DNA from 2 places in the Streptomonospora wellingtoniae genome. Region 2 is predicted to be linked to the other one. Evidence: riboswitches for the same ligand, from Rfam matches in the RefSeq annotation. Region 2 holds a riboswitch; the other holds the start of a gene.
The links. A riboswitch is a leader RNA that binds a small molecule or an ion and turns the genes downstream of it on or off. The one in region 2 is predicted to bind thiamine pyrophosphate.
Positions count from the first base shown of each region.

Region 1 (10,971 bases), on a different contig from region 2:
GACGTCGGCGAAGCGGTCCAGCAGCACCGGGTCGTGGGTGGCGGCCACGACCGCGCGACCGTCGGATCGCAGCTCGGCCAGCAGCTCTACGAGGTCCGCCCAGGTGCGGGTGTCCTGCCCGAACGTCGGCTCGTCCAGCAGCAGCACGTCAGGCGCGTGGGATGCGCCGGAGCTCAGCGCCGTCGCCACCGACAACCGCCGCTTCTCCCCACCGGAGAGGGTGAAGGGGTGCACCTCGGCCAGGCCCGTCAGCCGCAGGCGCCCCAGCAGCTCGTCCACGCGCCGCTGCGTAGCGCGGGGCCCCAGTCCGGCGCGGCGGGGGGCGAAGGCGAGTTCGTCGCGGACGCGGCCGGTCACGAACTGGTCCTCGGCGTGCTGGAACACCGTCCCGACATGGCGGGCGAGGCGCCGGGCCGGCCACGACGCCAGCGGTCGGGTGCTGGTCTCGGCCAAGCGCCCGCGGGGCACGACCGTTCCACCCCGGGGCGCGTCGAGCCCGGCCAGCAGGCCCAGCAGGGTGGACTTGCCCGCTCCGTTCGGGCCGGTGAGGGCGGTCGCGACGCCCGCATGCACCGCGGCGTCCACGCCGTGCAGCACCTCGGCGCCCGGCGCGCCCAGAGGGCCGGCGCCGCCGGGGGCCCGCGCGGTGCAGTCCGCCGCCTCAATCACCGCCGGGCCCGGCCGAGCGGTTGGGCGGACACGGGGGCGCGGCTCGCGTCCGGGAACCCACACGCCCTGCGCGGCGAGCGCTGCCCCCTGGTCGGCGAAGACGGCGGAGGGGGCGCCGTCGGCGATCACCCCTCCGCCCGGCTCGACCACGACGACCCGGTCGACGAGGGCCGCCACCGCCTCCCCGGCCTCGCCTGCGGACGCCCCGCCGACGGCCTCCGCCACGCGGTGCTCCACGAGCACCATGGTCGCCTCGGCACTGCGCAGCAGGTGCCCGAGCACGCGCCGTACCCGCTCGGCGCCGCCGCGGTCGAGGTTGGCGGTGGGCTCGTCCAGCAGCAGCAGGCGCGGCCGCATCGCCAGAGCCCCGGCCAGCACGAGGCGCTGCTTCTCCCCGCCGGACAGGGCCGCGGTGGGCCGGTCCAGGCCGTAACCGAAGCCGACCTCCTCCAGTGCGGAGCGAACCCGCGCCCAGATCTCCGCGCGCTCCACACCGAGGTTCTCCGGGCCGAACGCGACGTCGTCGCCGGAGCGGGCCATGACCAACTGCGTCTCGGGATCCTGGCTGACGAGCGCCACCGAGCCGCGCGCGGCGCCGGCGGGGCCGCCGTCGACGAGCAGCCGCCCCTCCTCGTCGCCTGAGACGGCGCCGGAGTCGCCGGTCAGCCCGGCCATCGCGTGCAGCAGCGTACTCTTTCCCGCACCGGAGGCGCCGAGCAGCAGCACCCGCTCGCCCGGCTCGACGACGAGGTCGACACCGCGCAGGGACCATCCGCTGCGGCCCGAGTGGCGCCACCCCCAGCCGGCTAGGGCGACGCGGGCGCCGCCGCGGCCGGCACTCATCCGCGCGCCGAGGGGAACGCGGAGAGCGCGCCGGCCCTGGCCAGGGCCGATGTGAGCAGGCGGGAGCCGGCACCGCCGATGACCGCGGCGCTGATCACGACGAGCACGCCGTAGGTGAGCTGGAAGGACAGCGGCCAGGTGAAGTAGTAGCGGACGTTGTCCCATACGGCGGGCGCGACTCCGGCGGCCGCGCCGGCGAGCATCGAGATCGCCATGCTCCAGCGGCGGTACCGGCCGGCGGCGAAGACCAGTTCGGGCAGCAGGCCCTGGACGAAGCCGGCCAGTGCGACCTCGACACCCCAGGGCGTGCCGAGCACCATGGACACGAACGCGGCCGCGGTGGAGGTCAGCACCGCGGCGCCGGGCTTGCGGACGACGAGCGCCCCCAGGACTCCGGGCAGCAGCCACATGCCGTAGATGACCGCCTGGGCGGGCGGGAAGAATGCGAACAGCGGACCGGAGACCTGCCACAGCAGGCTCCACGCCCAGAAGATCACGCCGACGGCCACGCCCAGCACAGCGGGGACGACGATGTCGACGGTGCGGTAGCGCGGCCTCGCCGTGGCGGCGGCGCCGACGGCCGGCCCCGGGTCGGTGTCGCCGGTCGGCGGCTTCTGATCACGCACAAGACGTCCCTTCGCAGGCGGAAGCGAGGAGACCAGGCCGAGAGTGCCGACCGGACGACGGGCGCCCGCGCACTGGGGCGCGCGGCCGCGCCGAACCGGCGGACGGGTTCACGACTCCCTGCGCTGGCATTACCCAGATCAGGTGTGTGAGGGTCTGCGGTCGCGGACCGCACTCTCAGCGCCGAAGCGCTCCCCTGTCGGTTTCACCTCCATTATGGGGACCTACGCACGCCGAAGGTCAAGGCGGGCATCGGACGCGCAGGTCACAGGACGCGACGACGCCGCGCCACGCGGCGGGGCCGGGCCCGCCTGCCCGGCCCCTTCCCCTCCTGTGCCGCCCGCGGTCGGGTTTCGGCGTCGGCCGCGGGAGCGGCGCGCTCCCGGTGGGCCGCAGTGGGGGCGTCGTCGGTGGGCAGAGCGGCATCGGCGAGCAAAGTCTGCAGGTTCGCCGCGAGGGCTCCCACCACGGCGTCGGGGCGGATGTAGGTCAGCGCAGCACCGCCGCGGCCGCTGGGGAAGACCCCGTCGAGGTCGACGGCGACGGGCAACTCCGAGGGGGAGGTGCCGCCCGGCGACCCGTCGGGCAGCATCCGCAGGACCCCGACCTGGGCGGGAAGTGCGGCGCGGGCCGAGCGGGCGGTCGCCTCGACCTCCGCGGGCGTCCCGGAGACCACCACGAGGTGCCGGCCTCGGGCCGACTGCTCTGCGACGGTGCTCTGTTCGGGCCCGGCGGGCCTCCCCCCGCCGGGGCCGCCCGCTCCGGCTCCCCCGGTCGCGGTCGCGCCGTCCGCGCCCTCCTGCACCGCCGCTTGCATGAGCAGGCGCCCGTCGGCCGCGCGGCGGCCCGGCCGCATGCGCCCCCCGGCGCCCGCAGCGCTGCCGGAGACCGCCGGGCTGGCGCTGTGGTCGTTGTCGAGCTGGGCCAGTTCCGGGACGAAGCGGCGTTCCAGGACGCGGGCCGCCGAGAGCGCGCCCATCACGCGGTCACGCAGCGCACGCGCCGCCGGCGAGCGCAGCAGCCAGATGCGGGTCTGGCGGTCGGCGTTGCGCACCGCCCGGGCCGAAGCGGGGCGGCGCTCCGCGGCATAGCTCTCCAGCAGGCGTTCGGGCGCACCGTGCAGCACGGCGGCCAGCTTCCAGCCGATGTCGTAGCCGTCCTGCACCCCGGTGTTCAGGCCTTGCCCTCCGGCCGGGCTGTGCACGTGCGCGGCGTCGCCGGCCAGGAACACCCGGCCGCTGCGGAACCGCTCGGCCAACCGGGCGTGGACGCGGAATCGGCTCGTCCACCACGTCCGCTCCAGGCGCATGCGGCCGTGGCCACGTTCGTCCAGCAGCCGCTGCAGCAGGCCGGTGTCCGGCGCGGCCGTGCCGTGTCCGGGCACGGTGTCGAAGAAGACGCGGTGCCCGCCTCCGGGCAGCGGCACGACGACCAGCACCCCGTCGGGTCCCAGGTGGTACTGCGCCTGGTCCTCGGGCGGGTCGCCGGAGACGATGCCGTCGCCCAGGAGGAAGTCGCGGTCGTAGGTGTCCCCTTCGAAGGCGATGCCCAGCGACTCGCGGATCCTGCTGCGGCCGCCGTCGGCCGCGATCACCCATTCTGCCGTGATCTCGTCGGGGGCCGGCGTCTCGACCCGCACTACGGCGCTGCGGTCGGTGGTCCGGCACTCCGCGGCCGCGACCCCCCATTCGACCTCGCCGCCCAGCTCCCGCAGGCGGTCGTAGAGCGCGCGCTCGGTCACCGGCTGGGGTACACACAGCGGGCGGGGGAAGGCCGTGCCGCGGAGCGCCCCGAAGCCGATGCGGGCGATGCGGCGGCCCTTGGACCAGTAGCCCGCCGAAGCGAGGGGTAGCGACTCGGCGAGGACCGCGTCGGCGGCCCCGATGCGGCGGAGCGCCTCCAGCGCGCCGCTCCACAGCACGATGGCCTTGGGCTCGTCGGAGGGCCCGGCGCGCCGGTCGACCACGCGGCAGTCCACGCCGTTGAGCAGCAGGGTGCAGGCGGACGCCAGGCCGGTCGGCCCGGCGCCGACGATGAGTACGGATGTCGTCATCGCTGATCTCCCGGAGCGGGTGCCAGGGCCGCGCGGATGCCCGCTACGGCCTGGGGGGTCGATGTGAAGTGCACTGTCGCGATCCCGAGCTCGCGGGCGACGGCGAGGTTGGCTTCGACGTCGTCCACGAACAGGCACCGGCCCGGGTGTGTCCCGAGTGCCTGGAGCGTGCGGTGGTAGATCTCCGGGGCGGGTTTGCGGACCCCCTCGTGTGCGGAGTTGACGACCACCTCGAACAGCTCGTCGACGGGGATCGTCGCGCGCCAGTGCCGCTCCCATTCCACGACGTTGTTGGTGAGCAGGGCCAAGCGGACCCGCCCCTTGAGGGTGCGCAGGAACGAGACGAACTCGCGGTTGCCCGTGCGCCCTGCGAACCACAGGTCGCCGAACGGGACGTCGTCCGGAAAGGGCGGGGCGCCGGGCGGCAGCTCCGCCGCCACCCGCGCCACCATCTCCCGCTCGGTGATTTCGCCGACCTCCAGCGCGGCCATGGGCGAGTGCCCGTAGCGGGCGGTCGCGGCGGCGAACGCCGCGGCGATGTCCTCGAACGGGATACCCACCTTGTCGGCCAGGGCCGTATAGGTCTCGGCCAGCGGGTTGGTGAGGACACCGCCGTAGTCGCAGATCACGGCTTCGATGCCGGGACGGTCCCCGGGCGCGTCCGGCGGGCTCACACCCATTGGGCCACCACCAGGTCGAAGCGGCTGCGGCCCACGCCGGCCTGGACGGCCTCCACCCGCACGGGCACCACGGGGACGCCCAGCCGGGCGTCGCGCTTCAGCTCTCCTGCGTCGGCCTCCAGACCGCACACCAGATCGGTCTCGACGAACCCCGTGAACTCCGCGGAGACGCCGACCGGGACCAGCGAGGCGGGCGTGACGCCGTGCAGCCTCGACACCGTGGCGACCGCCGCCTGCCGCGCCGCCTCGATGAGGAGGTTGCCGGGGATGTGGTCGAGCGGGTGGTCGAACAGGTGGGGGTGGCTGAAGTCTGCCTTGACCGCGCTCCTGCTCGTACGCTCCGAGGTGATGACGGGGTCGGTGACGACGACGTTGCGCGGGTCGAGCCGGCCCACCGCCCCGGGGGCGGCCGCCGTCAGATCGGGGACCACGGCCCCTTCCACATCCAGTTCGGCCCGCGCGCGCTTGCGCAGCACCTCGTATGAGCGCTGGGACAGGAACGTCAGCGCCCCCGTGGCCCGCAGGGCGTCGACGCCGTCGAGCGTCGCCTCGCTGGCGAAGTCGTAGCCCAGCAGGCGGCCGCGGCGGTTGGTGTTGGCTTCGGTCTGCGCGCGCATCACGATCCTGGCGGGCAGGTCGCCGATGCGGCAGGCGTCGAGGTCGGTGATCCCCACGCTCATGCGGCCCATGATGAAGGCCTGATCGAAGGGGACGTCGTAGTGGCGGTGCGCCACGACGACGCCCGTCTGCCGGAAGGCCTCGACGACCAGCGGGAAGTCGTACAGCTCGCGCCGTTCCCCCATGACGTGGCCCCGCGGAAGCTGCCCGGCGACGTCGAAGACGCCCGGCGATACCTCGCGGGAATCTGTGACGAACACCTCAGCCACCGATTTCCGGTGCACGAGTGCGCGCGGAAGCGTCGAGTCGAAGGCCAACTCGGGAAGGTCGGCCGCAAGCAGCGCCGACGTCTCCTCACGTACGGTTTCGCGGTCCCCGATCAGCCCGAGGCCCGTTCCATTGTGAACCAGCGGGGAGGTAGTCATTTCGCCCCCAATTCTCAGCGTGTCGCCCCACTACTACTTCTTGCGGACTCCCCGGAAACACCGTCCGCCTGGTCGCGACAGACCGGGCGAGCCGTGGCCAGTATTCAGAAGTCGACGTGAAGGCGACATGGAAGCCGAGCTGAATGTGAAATCGGTTCGGATTCCGCCGCGACCTCCGGACGGACACCGAACCCCACGAAATCCCGTGACCATCACCCTATGAATTCCCCCGGATACGCACGGCTCGACCCCCTGGCCGAATGTGGCCGTTTCGGAAGCGTCTCGCGAACATTGGGGCCACCCGCCTTCACGAATGCCCGGGGGCCGGGGGGTAGAGTTCGGATTCAACACGCATGCGCAGGTCACTCTGACCTCGTGACCCCGCATGCCATTCGCGAACCGCGATTGGATATCAGCCGGATGCCGGCGCAACAGGCCGTTAACAAAACGGCGCACACCCCTCTGCCAGCACCTGAGTCCGCCACGCGGATCGAATCCTGGGATCAACCGGCTCCTCGGCGTTTTTTTGCAGTACCCCGCCTCTACCAGGAGATATCCCGATGCCGAACCCGTCGCCCGCGACCACACCCGTGCTGGAAATCCTCGGACGCCTGCAGGTCAGAAGCCGTGAGGGGCATATCGACCTGGGGCCGCCCCGCCAGCAGTCGGTGTTCGCGATCATTGCACTGTTCATTGACGAGCCTGTGGCGACCGACAAGATCATCGAATGCGTGTGGGCGGGCAGCCCTCCTGCATACGCGGCCAATCTGGTGCACAAATACATCTCCGGACTGCGCCGGATTCTGGCCGACTCCCGACCGGCCTGGCCGCTGAACATCGAACGCGACGCCGACGGCTACACCCTTCGCGCCGGCGGCCGGCGCGACGTCGATCTGTTCCGCGAGCTCGTCGACGGGGCGCGCGACGCGCGCGAGCAGGGCCGGGTCTCCGACGCCTCCGCGCTGCTGAGCCGGGCGCTGCACCTGTGGCGCGGCGAGCTGCTCAGCGGGATCGACGCCCAAGTCGTCGAGGACGAGCGCCGCCTGGTGGCCGACCAGCGCCTGAGCGCCGTGCTGGAGTACACCGAACTGCGCCTGGAGTTGGGCGACCCGGGCGACGCCGTCGGCCTGCTGGAGAGGGAGCTGCGCGACCACCGGTTCGACGAGCGCCTGCACCGGCTGCGGATCCTCGCCCTGCACGGCTCGGGGCGCACCGCCGCGGCGGTGGCCGCATTCCGCGAGCTGGAGTCCACCCTGCGCGACGAGCTCGGCGTCGGCCCCGGACCGGAGTCCCTGGAGGCCTACGAGCGCATCCGCAACGGAACCGGCCCGTCGGCGCTCGAGCGGCCCGGGAGGGCGGGGCCGGCCGCGCCCGGACCGGCGTCCCCGCCCCGGCCCGCGCAGCTGCCGCCCGAGGTGCGCGGGTTCACCGGACGCGAGCAGGAGCTGGCCGTCCTCGAGTCCGTCCTCGCTCCCGACGGAGCGGGCCTGCCGATCGTCTCCGTCTACGGCCCGGCCGGGATCGGCAAGACCGCCCTGGCCCTGCATTGGGCGCACCGCAGATCCGACCTCTTCCCCGACGGCCAGCTCTACGTCAACCTCGCCGACAGCGGGGACGGCGGCACACCGGCGCCCGAGTGCGTCCTGCCCGGACTCCTGCGCGCGCTGGGGCGCCACCCCCAGCAGGTACCGCAGGACCTCGCGGAGCAGACGCTGCTCTACCGCTCCCTGCTGGCGGGCCGCCGGGTGCTCGTGGTGGTCGAAGGCGCGTCCTCCTCCGCCCAAGTGCGGCCGCTGCTGCCCGGCTCGACCGGCTGCGGCGTGATCGTGACCGGCCATCACCACCTGGCAGGCCTCACCACCCGCGACGGAGCCCGCCCCCTGCGGCTGGCGCCGCTGAACGACCGCGACAGCAGGGCGCTGCTCACGGCCGAACTCGGCCGGGCCACGCCCTCGGGCCCCCGGCTGGAGGCTCTCCTTCGGCTGTGCGGCGGCATTCCGCTGGCGCTGCGGATCGCCGCGGCCAAGGCCGACAGCTCCGCGATCGGCGACCTGGCCGACGCGCTCGGACGTACCGATCCCGCGGACGAGGAGCAGACGGCCCGCGCCGAAAGCGTGGACCTGCCGCTGCTGTCGTACTGGCTGCTGTCGCCGGAGGCTCAGCGCATGGTGACGCTCATGTGCGTCGTCCCGGCGGTGGAGTTCTCCGTGCACAGCGCGGCGGCGATCGCCGGCATCGCGCCGGCCGACGCCGCCGCCGCGCTCGACGAGCTCGCCTCGGTGAACCTGCTGGAGGAGCGGAAGCGCGGCTACTACCGCACGCACACCGCACTGCGCAGCCGGCTCTCCGCGGCCATGCCCGACCGCATCGCGCCGGCGGCCTGCCGGGAAGGCCTCTACCGCCTGCTCGCCTTCCAGGTAGCCGCGGTTCGCAAGGCCGCCGGCCTCTACCACTGCGGGTCCCTCAGCCTGCCGGGCGCGCCGGAACCGGCGGACCCGGCGCCGCCCGACCCGCCGTTTCGCACCTTCGAGCAGGCGATGGCGTGGATGAGCGCCGAGCGGCTGAATCTGTTCGAGACGCTGCGATTCACCGCCGAACACGTGCCGGGGCGGCCCGTCTGGGAGCTGGTCGGCATCCTGTGCTGGTTCTGCTGGGTGCCCGACGCCGGTGTCGACCGGTTGGCGGCCGCCAGCCTGGTGGAGGCCGCCGACCGGCACGGCGACCCGGCCGCCAGGCTGGTGACCCGCCTGCTGGCCGGGGGCCGCAGCGGCTACCTCGGCGAGCCGCGGGCCGCCCTGGTGCATTACGACGAGGCGCTGGGCCTGCGGGATGGCCTCACCTGGCCGGCCGGCATCGCCGAGGCCCGCGCCCAGCGCGGCCACGTGCTCTGGGTCTGCGGCCGCCTGGCGGAGGCCGAGCAGGATCTGCGCGCGGCGATCGCGATACGCCTGCGGCTGGGAACGCGCCAGGAGGAGGCCGTCGCACGCCTGTGGCTGGTGCGGGTCCTGGTCGACCAGGGGCGGCCCGGCGCCGCCGAAGAGGAGGCGGAGACCTGCCTCGCGCTGTTCGCCGACGCCGGCCACTCCCCCGTGCGCGAGGCGCTCACCCGCCTCCACCTGGCCGAGATCGCGCTCAACCGCGGCGACGGCTGCCTGGCGCGCCGACGCGCCCAGTCGGCCCAGCGGGCGCTGCGCGACCGCTCCCCCCAGGTGCGGTCCCTGGCACACGCGACGACCAGTCTGATCGCCGCCCAGGAGCATGACCGCGCCGCGGCCGACGAGCACGCGCGCCTGGCCGGCGAGGGCGGCCGCAACGGGGACCTGCGAATCCTGGCCGAGACCCGCAACCTGCTGGGTGAGGCGCGCCTGGTCCTGGGTGAGGACGAGGCGGCGCTCGGCGAGTTCCGTGCGGCCCACCGCTGCGCCGCCCATGCGGGGTTCCGGCGCGGGGAGCTGACCGCACTGACGGGAGTGGCCGAGATACACCGCAGGCTCGGCCACGACGAATGGGCGCTGGACGGTTGCGGCCGCGTCCTGGCGATGGCGGGCGAGGAGTACCCCGCCGCCCGCGGTCGGGCGCTGGCCGTACGGGCCCGGCTGCATGCGGCGGCCGGGAGCAGGGGGGCATCGGACCGCGACCGCGGCGCCGCCGAGCGGCTGTTCGCGCAGGCCGGGTACCGGCGGTCCGCGTGGCGGCGCTCCGCGGGGCCCGTATGCGTTCCGAGCCTGCGAGGCGACTGAGGCGGACGCCGGCCGGGAAACCTCGGACCGCGCTGCCGGGGCCGTGCGCGCCGGGTCACCGGGGGACGGAGGCTCCGCTGGGGCCGGGCAGGATGCCGTGGGCGCGGTACCAGGCGACCTCGTCGGCGATGGTCCGCTCCATGGGGCGGAAGGCGGTGCCCAGCTCGCGCTGGGCGCGCGCCGAGGTGATGTTGCGCCCGTCGCCCTCGCGCAGCACGGCCAGTCCCGTGCGGGTGGCCGGCGGCTCAGTGCCGCGCAGCCGGGCCAACCCTTCCATGAGCGCGACCACGCCCAGCGCGGCGGGGACGGGGACCTCGCGCGGGGCGGCCGTGCCGGTCTCCGCGGCGACGGCGGCGGTGAGGTCGCGGAGGCGGTGCCTGGTCCCGGCAACGACGTAGCGGCCCCCGCCGCCCGGTCCGGCGGCGCGGACGCAGGCCGCGGCGACGTCGCGCGCGTCGACGACGTAGTTTCCCAGGGCCGGCACGGCTCGCATCCGCCCGGCGGCGACGGCCTGGAGCAGCCGGCCCGCCGAGGTGGGTCCGGCGTCGCCCGGCCCCCACATCCAGCCGGGCAGCACGATCGGCACCCGCATGGAGCAGGTTCGGGCGTACTCGCGGACCGCCTCCTCGGCGCGGACCTTGCTGGAGGGGTAGTCGAGCGACCGGTCCAGGCCGCGGTACCGCCGGGGCGGGGGTGTCTCCTCGTCGGCCGGGCTGTCGGGGCCGGTGGTGGCGAGGACGTTGACGGAGCTGGTGTGCACGAAAGCGGAGACGCCGGCGTCCTCGGCGGCACGCAGCAGCGGGTGCAGAGAGGCGACGTTGACCCGCTCCAGCACGCGCAGGTCGGCGCCGGTCTCGTAGTACTCGCGGAAGTAGGCGGCCGTGTGGAAGACGGTGTCGCATCCGGCCAGCAGCGGCGTGTAGGCGGCGGGGTCGGTGACGTCGCCGACCCCGATGCGCAGGCGGGGATGGTCGGGCAGCAGCCGCCGGGCGCGGTCGGCGTCGCGGACCAGCGCGGTGACCTCGCCGCCGGCGTCGAGCAGCTGGGCGGTGATGTTGCCGCCCAGCAGCCCGGTGGCCCCGGTGACCAGGGAGCGCCGGGGCACCGGCCCGGGCGGGGTGGCCTCGTCCATACAAGACTCCGATCATGATGTCCGCATATCGTATATCGAGCATATTATATAGCAGACATGACGATCTGACGGAACTAGCATGTGGATATGAACAGCGCGGACGACTTCGGCGGGGTCCCCGGAAGCACTCTGTGGGGAAACACCGGCTACCGGCTCATCAAGCTCGGCGAGATGGTGCTCTCGATGA
Region 1 covers NZ_JAVREK010000008.1:36,022-46,992, reverse strand. Annotated here, with positions in the region: gene RM446_RS09695 (ABC transporter ATP-binding protein) at 1-1,512, opposite strand, end outside; gene RM446_RS09690 (ECF transporter S component) at 1,509-2,138, opposite strand; TPP riboswitch at 2,237-2,344, opposite strand; gene RM446_RS09685 (FAD-dependent monooxygenase) at 2,402-4,189, opposite strand; gene RM446_RS09680 (HAD family hydrolase) at 4,186-4,869, opposite strand; gene RM446_RS09675 (ScbA/BarX family gamma-butyrolactone biosynthesis protein) at 4,860-5,912, opposite strand; gene RM446_RS09670 (AfsR/SARP family transcriptional regulator) at 6,473-9,652, shown strand; gene RM446_RS09665 (NAD-dependent epimerase/dehydratase family protein) at 9,708-10,784, opposite strand; gene RM446_RS09660 (MarR family winged helix-turn-helix transcriptional regulator) at 10,872-10,971, shown strand, end outside.
Region 1: another riboswitch for thiamine pyrophosphate. It lies ahead of RM446_RS09690 (ECF transporter S component); the one in region 2 lies ahead of thiO (glycine oxidase ThiO).

Region 2 (10,971 bases):
ACCCAGCCCTTTGGCCACCAGCCGCAGCACCTCGGTCTCACGCGGGGTCAGCGAGGGCGCCGCGGGCTCGCCGGCCGGCTCGGGCTCGGCGGCCATCCGCCGGTACTCGCCCAGCACCAGCCCGGCGAGGCCGGGGGTGTAGACCGCCTCGCCGGCGTGCACGCGGCGCACCGCCTCCAGCAGCTCCTCGCGCTGGGCCGACTTCACCAGGTATCCGGTGGCGCCGGCCTTGACCGCCTCCAGGACGTCGGCCTGCTCGCCGCTGGCCGAGAGCACCAGCACGCGCGGCGGCTCGCCGCACGCCAGCAGGCGGCGGGTGACCTCCACGCCTCCGATGTCGGGCAGCTGCAGGTCGACGACCGCGACCGTAGGCCGAGCCGCCGGGGCCACGCGTAGGGCCTTGGCCCCGTCGCCCGCGGTGGCCACCACCTCCAGGCCGGCCTCGGCCAGGTCGCGCGCAACCGCATCGCGCCACATCGGGTGGTCGTCGACGACCATGATGCGGATCGGTCGCCGCTCCGGCGATCCGGCCTCTGCCCGCTCGATCATGGGGTGACTCTAGCGAACACGCCGCGGAGGGCGCGGCCGCCGCGGATGCTCCTGCTGACGTCAGTCGTCGCCGCGGCCGCCGCCTTGGCCGTTCCCTCCGCCCGGGGGTCCGCCGCCGCCGCCGGCGCCGAACGGACTGGCGATCAGCTCGATCTCGGTGTCCTTCTTCGCCGTGCCCTGCGGGGTGTAGCTGGAGACCGTGTCGCCGCCGAAGATCCTGGTGACCTTCACCTTGAAGCCCAGCTCCTCCAGCTTCTTCTTCGCGTCGACGACGTTCCACCCGGTCACGTCGGGGATCTCGATGTCATCGGGCCCCGAGGAGACCGTGATCTCGACCGTGTCGCCGGAGCTCACGGTCTCGCCGCCGGGCGGGTCCTGCGAGACGACCTCGCCCTCGGGCACGTCCTCGCTGGGTTCCTCGGTCACCGAGACCTGCAGCCCTGCGTCCTGCAGCGCCGTCTCCGCCTGGTCCTGCTGCATCCCCTCGACCTGGGGGACCTCGAACCCCGCGCTGACGGACAGGGTCACCGGCTGCTCGCGGTCGGCGTCGGCGCCCGCCTCGGGGTCGGTACTGATGACCGTTCCCGCGGGTTGGTCCTGGGACTCGGTCTCCTGCTCGACGACCTCGGCGAAGCCCTGGTCCTCCAGCGCCTCCCGCGCGTCGCCGGCGCTCTGGCCCACCAGGTCGGGCATCTCGACGCTCTGCGGCCCCTTCGACAGGAAGAGGGTGACCGTGTCGCCGGGCAGGATGCGCTCGTCGACAGCGGGCTCCAGTTCGGCGACAGAGCCGGCCGACTCCTCGGAGTAGACGCGCTTGTCGGAGGTCTCGATCTGCACCGGGATGTCGCCCAGCACCGCGCGGGCGCCGGACTCCTGCATGCCGACGACGTCGGGCACCGGCTCGTACCTGCCGACCAGGAACCACCAGCCGAACACCAGGAGCACCACCGCGAGTACGCCCGCGACGATCATCATCGGGTAGCTGCGGTAGTCCAGCCGCGAGCGGGCGCGGCGCCCCCTGCCGCCGCGGTACGCCGGCGCGGCCTCCTCCCGGGCCGCCCCTCCCGTCTCGACGACGAGGGTGTCGTTGGATACATCCGAAGCCGTGGCCGGGGCGGCCGCACCGCCGTGGGCCGGATCGGCCGCATCGGCCGCCGGCAGCGCCGACTTGAGGTTCAGCACCAGGGCCAGGTACTGGCCGGCGTCGCCGGGGCGGTAGCTCGGGTCGCGCTCGGTGGCGCGCGTGACCAGGGTGTCGACCTGGGGCGGAAGCCCGGAGACGGCGCGCGAGGGCCGCGGCACGTCCTCGTTGACGTGCTGGTAGGCGATCGAGATGGGGGTGTCGCCGGTATGCGGCTGCGACCCGGTCAGCAGCTCGTAGAGCATGATGCCGGCCGCGTAGACGTCGGTGCGCGCGTCGGCGGCACCGCGCTGGATCTGCTCGGGCGCCAGGTAGGCGGCGGTCCCCATGACGGTGCCGGTCTTGGTGGTGTTCTGCTGTGACGACTCCACCGCCCGCGCCAGGCCGAAGTCGGCGACCTTGACGCGGCCGTCCTCGGTGAGCAGCACGTTCTCGGGCTTGACGTCGCGGTGGACCAGCCCGGCCTGGTGCGCGGCGCCCAGCGCCGCCAGCACCGGCGAGATGACCTCGACCGCGTCCGCGGGCGAGAGGCGCCCGCGCGCGTTGAGCATGTCGCGCAGGGTCCGCCCCGGCACGTACTCCATGGCCAGGTAGACGTGGCCCCGGTCGGTGCCCTGGTCGTAGACCTGCACGACGTTGGGGTGGGAGAGCTTGGCCACCGAGTGCGCCTCGTTGATGAAGCGGCGCACGAAGGAGGGGTCCTGGGCCAGGGAGGGGTGCATGACCTTGCAGGCCAGCCGGCGGTCCAGGCGCGTGTCGTGCGCGACGTAGACCGTGGCCATGCCTCCGCTGGCCACCCGTGCCTCGACGTGGTAGCGCTGATCGAGTGTCGTGCCCACCAGAGGGTCGGCAGTCGTCATGTCCACACTCGGGAGTGTAAGGCGTCGTGTGTGCGGGGGTGGCGCCTGAGGTCGTCCGCGGCCGGACCGCGATCGGGTAAAGGCGCCTGAACTGCGAGAATGTCGCGGCCGCGAGTGAGACCGGACACGCCGCCCGCCCGCCGCCCGCCCGGCGGCGGCCGGACGGGCCGCGTGCGGATCCTAGTCCACGGCCGGGGAGGACGCCTGCGCGTAGCGCCGTACGGGGATGCGCCCGGCGCGGCGGGCGGCGCGGCCGGCGTTCACGGCGTCGCGCATGGCGGCGGCCATCAGCACCGGGTCTTGGGCGCGGGTGACCGCGGTGGCCAGCATCACCGCATCGCATCCCAGCTCCATGGCCAGGGCGGCCTCGCTGGCGGTGCCGATGCCGGCGTCGATCACCACCGGGACGTGCGCCTGCTCCACGATCAGCTCGATGTTGTGCGGGTTGCGGATGCCCAGACCCGAGCCGATGGGGGCGCCCAGCGGCATGACCGCGGCGCAGCCGACCTGCTCCAGCCGGCGCGCGAGGACCGGGTCGTCGTTGGTGTAGGGCAGGACCGTGAAGCCCTCGTCGACCAGGCGCTCGGCCGCGTCGAGCAGCTCGACCGGGTCAGGCAGCAGGGTGCGGTCGTCGGCGACGACCTCCAGCTTGACCCAGTCGGTCTCCAGCGCCTCGCGCGCCAGGCGGGCGGTGCGCAGCGCGTCGCCCGCGGTGAAGCAGCCCGCCGTGTTGGGCAGCGCCCGGATGCCGTTGCGGCGGAGGACGTCCCACACCGTGCCTTCGGCGCCGGGGGAGACCCGGCGCAGCGCGACGGTGGTCAGCTCGGTGCCCGAGGCGGCCAGGGCGTCCTCCAGGATGCGCAGCGACGGGGCGCCGCCGGTCCCGGTGATGAGCCGGGAGGTGAACGAGCGCCCGGCGATGACCAGCGGGTCCCCGCCGGCCTCCGCGCCGTGGTCCGGCCGCTCCTCGCGGCCGGTGCCGGAAGCTCCGGCGGCCCCGGGGCTCGCCGGGGTGTGCGTGTGGGCCACGTCAGCCTCCTTGGACAGCTGTGAGTACGTCGACGCGGTCGTCCTCGCCGACCTCGGTGGTGGTCCAGCCCGCTTTGGGAACGACCTCGTCGTTGAGCGCGACGGCGACACCGGCGGGTTGGCGCGTCAGCGAGCGCACGACCTCGGCCACGGTGGTCCGGGGTGGGACCGCGCGGCGCTCGCCGTTGATGATCACATCCACTGGTCCTGCTCGCCTCCCTCTGTGCGGCCGCCGTCCGCGGTGGCGGGGGGACCGCCGGCGGCGCGGACAGCGGCGAACCGGCGCGCGTAGTCGGGGAGCGCGCCGGTGGTCAGTGCCTCGGCCATGGCGTCGCCGGTGGCCGGGGCGAGCAGCACACCGTGCCGGAAGTGGCCGGCGGCCAGGTGCAGGCCGGGGACCGCGGTGGGGCCCAGCAGCGGTTCGTTGTCGGGCGAGCCCGGGCGCAGGCCCACACAGGTCTCGGCGACCTCCAGCTCGCTGACGCCGGGCACCAGCTCGTGGGCGTCGCGCAGCACCTGCCACAGGCCGCCGGCGGTCAGACGGGTGTCGAAGCCCTGCTCCTCCTGGGTGGCGCCGAGCACGACCTCGCCGGAGCCGCGCGGCACCAGGTATACGGGTGAGCCCTTGACCAGACCGCGCACGGTGCGGGCGACGATCGGGTCCTCGCCCCCGGGTGTGCGCAGGCGCAGCAGCTGGCCCTTCACCGGGCGCAGCGGCGGCACCACGCCCTCGGGGATTCCCGCGATCGCCGGGGTGGCCACCCCGGCGGCCAGCACCACCTGCCCGGCCGAGACCTCGTTGCCGGAGTCGAGCACGACGCCGCGGGCGCGGCCGCCGCCGTCGAGGACCAGTCGGCGCACGCGGTCGCGAACGCCCACGGCGCCCCGCCGCTCGGCGGCCGCCCGCATCGCCTCCAGCAGCGCGCGCGGGTCGACGGAGTGGTCGTCGGAGGCCAGGTAGCCGCCGCGCACCGACGGCGCCAGCATCGGTTCCAGCCTGCGGCATTCGCGCCCGGTGAGCCGCTCGGTGGACAGGCCCAGCCGCTCCCGCAGCTCGCCGAGGTGGCCGAGCCGGGCCATGTCGTCGGAGTCGAAGGCGACCTGCAGGGTGCCCTCGGCGCGGTAGCCGGCCGCCAGTCCGCTGTCCTCCTCCAGTTCGGCGACGAAGGAGGGGTAGCGGTCGCGGGAGAGGACGGCGAAGCGCATCAGCGCCTCCTCGCCGAAGGAGGCCTCGGTGGCAGGGGTGAGCATGCCGGCGGCCACGGTCGAAGCGGAGCCTTCGACCGGCTCGGCCACCACGGTCACGCTCAGCCCGGCGCGGGCGGCCCGCCAGGCGGTGGCCAGCCCGATGAGCCCGCCGCCGACGACGACCACGTCGGCGGTGCGCTGCGAGGAGGAGAGGTCGGTTGCTGCACACACGGTCCTGCTGCCACTTCCTTCGCCGGAATGACCCGGATCAGGTTCATGCGGTCGGAGGCCGCCAGCCTCCCTCTCAGCCGGGTCCCGCCCCGGCTCCCGCGGGTGTTCTCGTCCGTACCCATTCTAGATCGTCGATGGGAAATCGGTGACCGTAGCGAGGACATGACGAAGGGCGCCAAGATCAGTGTGTGAAGACAAACCTAGACGCCCTTCTCACTGCACTCTACGTCCATCTCGACGACTGCGTCATACCCCGGCCCCAGCGTGCCCGCGGCGGGCGGCCACCGGCCCCACCGACGCCGAACTCGTCTGCGTCGCGGTGGCCCAGGCACTGCTGCGCTACAACGACGAACGCAGGTGGCTGCGCCGCGCCCCCGAGCGCATCGGACACCTGTTCCCGCGCCTGATCGACCAGGCCGAGTACCACCGGCGCCTGCGCACCCTGGCCCCGCAGATGTTCGCGGCCGCCATGTGGCTGGCCCGGGCCATACCGACCCGGCACGAACAACTGCGGTTGGTGGACGGCACTCCCGTGCCCTGCGGCGCCTCGCGAACCCAGATGTGATGTCCCGGCACTGCGGGGCGTCCCGGCGGAGGCCGGGCTAAGCCCAGAGCGATACACCGCCGCAGCGGCGTTTGACACGGCAGCGGGTGTGGCACATTGGCAGCGTGAACGAGAACGACAGCGACATCGACGCCCTCGTCGGTGAATGGATGACACTGAAGGACGCGGCGAAGGAGCTGAACGTCAGCCCGAACCGGGTCAAGCAGTTCATCGCCGACCACAAGCTGCTGGGCGTGCGGCGCGGCGGCGAGCTCTGCGTCCCGGCCGCGTTCATCTCCCGCGGCGACGTCGTCAAGGGGTTGCCCGGCACCCTCACCGTCCTGGCCGACTCCGGATTCAGCACCGAAGAGGCGCTGCAGTGGATGTTCACCCCTGACGACACGCTGCCGGGAGCGCCGATCGAGGCGCTGAGCGAGAACCGCGGCACCGAGGTCCGCCGCCGCGCGCAGGCCATGGCCTTCTGACGGCCGCAGGAGCATCCGCGCACGCCCGGGGCGTTGGCACCCGCGGGGGCGGCCGGTCCCCGGCGGGCGAGGGCGCGCGAGGGCGCCCGGCTTTCGGCGGCTACCCTGGCCCGGTGAACGCGAGCCTGCGAGAGCGCCTGGACCGGGCGCGCCTCTACCTCTGCACCGACGCCCGCGCCGACCGGGGCGACCTCGCCGAGTTCCTCGACGCCGCGCTGGCCGGCGGCGTCGACATCGTCCAGCTGCGCGACAAGTCCCTGGAGGCCCGCGGCGAGCTCGCCGCGCTGGAGACCGTGCGGGCCGCCTGCGAGCGCCACGCCGCCCTGATGTCGGTCAACGACCGCGCCGACATCGCCCTGGCCGCGGGCTCCGACATTCTGCACCTGGGCCAGGAGGACCTGCCGGTGCCGCACGCGCGTGCCGTCGTCGGCGCCGGGCCGCTGATCGGCCGCTCCAACAGCGACGCGGCGATGGCGGCCGCCTCCGACCGGGAAGAGGGCGTCGACTACTTCTGCGTGGGTCCGACCTGGACCACGCCCACCAAGCCGGGGCGGCCCGCTGCCGGGCTGGAGCTGGTGGAGCGCACCGCCGCGGCTGCGCCGCAGCGCCCCTGGTTCGCCATCGGCGGCATCGACCTGGCCAACCTCGACCGGGTGCTCGCGGCCGGCGCCCGGCGCGTGGTCGTCGTGCGCGCCGTCACCGAGGCCGACGACCCGCGCGCCGCGGCGGCGGAGTTCGCGCGCAGGCTCGCCGCCGCGGGCTGAGCACTCCCGCGCCTACCGGCGGTTGCGCCCGAGGGGCCCTGCCTCAGGGCTCTGCATCGCCGCGCACGGGTCGAACCCTCCTAACACCGTCAGGTAACGATGTGTCCGGCATGCTTTCCCGCGTGCTCCGCCCCTTCTAGCGTCGGTGACACGAGTCACGTCCGTACTGCGTGAAGGGTGAGGGCGAATGCGCAGCACCATGCAGGACGTTCCGCTGTCCGTCGGCGACCTCGTCCGCTACGGAACCTCGGTGCACAGCCGGGCCCGAGTCGTCACCTGGACCGGCGGGGAGCCCCGCCGCGCCACCCTCGGCGAGGTCGGCGCGCGCGCCGCCCGCCTCGCCCACGCCCTGCGCGGACTCGGGGTCACCGGCGACGAGCGCGTGGCCACCTTCCAGTGGAACAACCAGGAGCACCTGGAGGCCTACTTCGCCGTCCCGGCCATGGGCGCGGTGCTGCACACGCTCAACATCCGGCTGCACGCCGACCAGGTCGCCTACATCGCCGACCACGCCGAGGACCGCGTCGTCATCGTGGACTCCTCCCTCGTGCCGCTGTTCGCGCCGGTCCTGCCGCGGCTGCGCACCGTGCGCCACGTGGTCGTCGCCGGCGGCGAGCCCGGCGGCCTCGCCGCCGAGGGCGTGGAGGTGCACTCCTACGAGGACCTCCTGGCGGGCCGGCCCGACACCTTCGACTGGCCCGAGATCGACGAGCGCGACGCCGCCGCGATGTGCTACACCTCCGGTACGACCGGGGATCCCAAGGGCGTCGCCTACAGCCACCGGTCGATGTACCTGCACTCCATGCAGGTGTGCATGACCGACAGCAAGGCCGTGGGCCAAGGCGACACCGCGCTGGCGGTGGTGCCCATGTTCCACGCCATGAGCTGGGGGGTGCCCTTCGCCACGCTCATGGTGGGCGCCTCGCTGCTGCTGCCCGACCGCTTCCTGCAGCCGGGCCCGCTGGCCGACATGATCCAGGCCGAGCGCCCGACCATCGCGGCGGCCGTGCCCACCATCTGGCAGGGGCTGCTCGAGGAGCTGGAGTCGGCGCCGCGCGACGTGTCCAGCCTGCACAGCGTCGTGGTGGGCGGATCGGCCTGCCCGCCCTCGCTCATGGAGCGCTTCGAGGAGCACTACGGAGTGCCCGTGCTGCACGCCTGGGGCATGACCGAGACCTCCCCGCTGGGCAGCTTCGCCCGCCCGCCCGCCGAGGCCGCCGGAAGCGAGCGCCGCGCCTACCGCCTCAGCCAAGGGCGCCTGCCCGCGTCGGTGCAGGGCCGGCTCATCGGCCCCGACGGCGCGCCGGTGCCGCACGACGGCGTCTCCGTCGGCGAGCTGGAGGTGCGCGGGCCCTGGGTGACCGGCTCCTACTACGGCGGCGAGGACCCGGAGAAGTTCCACGACGGCTGGCTGCGCACCGGCGACGTCGGCTCCTTGACCCCGGACGGCTTCCTGCGGCTCACCGATCGCGCCAAGGACGTCATCAAGACCGGCGGCGAGTGGATCTCCTCGGTCGAGCTGGAGAACTCCGTGATGGCCCATCCGGACGTCGCCGAGGCGGCCGTCGTGGCCGTTCCCGACCCCAGGTGGGACGAGCGCCCCCTGGTCGCCGTCGTCCTCAGGGACGGCGCGGAGGCCGGCGCAGCGGAGCTGCGGGAGTTCCTCGCCGAGAAGATGGCGCGCTGGCAGCTTCCGGAGTTCTGGACCTTCGTGGCGGAGGTGCCCAAGACCAGCGTCGGCAAGTTCGACAAGAAGGCCCTGCGATCCAGGCACGCCTCGGGCGGGCTTGAGGTCGTCGACACGCGCGAGTGACGCTCCCGGCGGTGCCGCAGGGCGTCAGACCGGTGCGTGGTGCAGCGCGCTGGGGCGGGTGCGCAGGTAGCCCTCGATTGACTGGGCGCGCCGGCCGATCAGCTCGGGCACGGAGGGCGAGACCACGTCCAGCTCGCCTGCGGCGATCGCGGCGCAGGCGCCGCCTCCGGCCCACGACTCTCCCACCCGCAGGCGGCCCCCGGCCGTCGGCACGCTCTCGGGCGCGTAGGCGATGGTGCGCCCGGTCAGCGCCGACAGCCGGCGCGCGGTCTCGCCCAGCCCCACCGCCTCGGGCCCGGTGAGATCGTAGGTGCGGCCGTCGTGCCCGGTACCGCCGGTGAGGACGGCCACCGCCGCCTCGGCCGCGTCCTCGCGCGAGACCCACGCCAGGCGGCCCTGGCCGGCCGGCCCGCGGATGAGCCCGGCGGAGTCCACCCAGGACGGCAGCAGGTCCAGGTACAGGCCGGGCCGCAGGAAGGTGTGGCGCACCCCCGAGGCGCGGATGCGGGCCTCGGTGTAGAAGTGGTCCCGGGCCGCGGCGCAGACCGAGGCGGGCCCGGCGGAGAGGAACGACACGTAGACGATGCGGCCGACACCCGCCGCGAGCGCCGCGTCCACTGCGCCGAGGTGCCGCTCGACGCGATCGTCGGAGGCGGGGGCCGGGATCAGCAGCAGCGTGTCGACGCCCCGGGCGGCGCGCTCGAAGGCGTCGATGTCCTCGTAGGCGGCCATGGCCGCGCTCGCCCCGGGCAGATCCGGTGCGCGGTTGAGGTCGCGGACGATGAGCCGCTGGGACGCGCCGCGCTGCGCGAGCCGTTCGGCGACCCGTCGGCCGAGGGCGCCGGTGGCGCCCGTGATGCCGATCATGTGCGTCGATGCCTGGTAGTCCCCGTACTTCCCCATGGATGGCATTTTGCGACAGTCGGGGCGCGGGGTCACCGACCCCGGGAGGGCGCGTTCGGGACGCCCGCGGTCACGGGTTTTCGCGCGCCTCTCAGCGCGTCGGACCGCCGGTCGGGCCGGCCTGCGCGCCGTCGGCGCCGCTGCGGGCCGCGGGCCCGTAGCTCAGCCGGCGCAGCAGCGCCTCGGCCGGTCCGGGCCGACCGGCCCGCTCCAGTGCGTAAGCGCCCACCAGCGTGGCCAGCCACACGCCGGCGGCGAAGAGGGCCGTGGCCGCGCTGCCGAGGTGCGCGCCGAGGCCCAGGCCCCAGGCCGCCAGCAGCGGCGCGCACAGCACCGACTGGGCCAGGTAGCAGGACAGGGAGCGCTTGCCGACCGCGACGACGGCGGCAGTGCCCGGTCCGCGGTGCGCCCTGCGGCCCACCGCGCGGCCGACCAGCGCGAACAGCGCCACGTAGCCCGCGCCTCCGAGCACGCCGCTCAGCTGCCGCACACCGCTGAGCGCCGCGGTGACGGCGCCGCTCGCCGGAACGGCGCCGACATGGGCCAGCGCCTCGGGCAGGGCCGACGCCCAGGCGAGACCGATCCCCGCCGCGGCGGTGGCGACGAGCGGGCGGAAGTACCGGTCGGGGCGCTCCAGCACCCGGCGGCGGCCCAGCACCAGGCCCAGCGCCATCATGGCGGGCATCACCAGTGCGAGGGCCTGGAGCGGCGCAATGAACGCCCAGGCGGCCAGACGGTCCGCGACGGAGGCGAGGTAGTCCTTCTCGCTGAACGAGGACCGCAGGATGCCGGACACGCCGGCTTCCGCCTCGCCCCCGCCGACGGCGCCGGGCGGGGCGAGCGCCGCCAGGGCGGCGCCGAGCGCGCTGAACACCCACAGCACGAGCGCCAGTCCGGCGAGGACCGCCGCCGTCCACCGCATCGCGCGCTCGCCGCGTCCCAGCAGCAGGCCGCCCAGGACGAGCCCGAGCAGCCCGTAGGCGGCCAGGACGTCGCCGAGGAACAGCAGCGCGGCGTGCACGAATCCGAACACGAGCAACCACAGGTTGCGTCGGCGCACCACCGCGGCCGCTTCCCGCCGCGAGGCGCCGGCCTCGCGCTGGCGGTCGTAGATGCGCATCAGCCCGTAGCCGAACAGGCACGCGAACATCGGGTAGACGCGCCCGTCCACGGCCAGGATCATCACGAACTGCACGGCGCGGTCGGCCGCCGTCCCGTCGACGGGGTGGGCGCCCAGCGGCGACTGCCGGGATCCGTAGAGGTACAGAGGGGTGTTGGCCAGCGCGATCAGCAGGAGCATGAACCCGCGGGCCAGATCCGGGGCCGGAGCGCGTTCTGCCGGGCGCAGGGGGCCGCGTGCGGGGGGTGGTGTGGCGTCCACGATGGTGCCTCCAAGCGCGGGCGGCGCCGCGGGACGTGCTTTCCCCTCAGCGTGCACGAAGCGGCGTCCCGGTGCGACCGTCG
Region 2 covers NZ_JAVREK010000002.1:273,807-284,777, forward strand. Annotated here, with positions in the region: gene RM446_RS03010 (response regulator transcription factor) at 1-549, opposite strand, end outside; gene pknB (Stk1 family PASTA domain-containing Ser/Thr kinase) at 610-2,556, opposite strand; gene RM446_RS03020 (thiazole synthase) at 2,731-3,477, opposite strand; gene thiS (sulfur carrier protein ThiS) at 3,581-3,781, opposite strand; gene thiO (glycine oxidase ThiO) at 3,772-4,998, opposite strand; TPP riboswitch at 4,995-5,108, opposite strand; partial or broken gene RM446_RS24890 (IS982 family transposase) at 5,187-5,551, shown strand; gene RM446_RS03040 (Rv2175c family DNA-binding protein) at 5,668-6,027, shown strand; gene thiE (thiamine phosphate synthase) at 6,141-6,791, shown strand; gene RM446_RS03050 (long-chain fatty acid--CoA ligase) at 6,979-8,604, shown strand; gene RM446_RS03055 (NAD(P)H-binding protein) at 8,629-9,507, opposite strand; gene RM446_RS03060 (DUF418 domain-containing protein) at 9,599-10,888, opposite strand.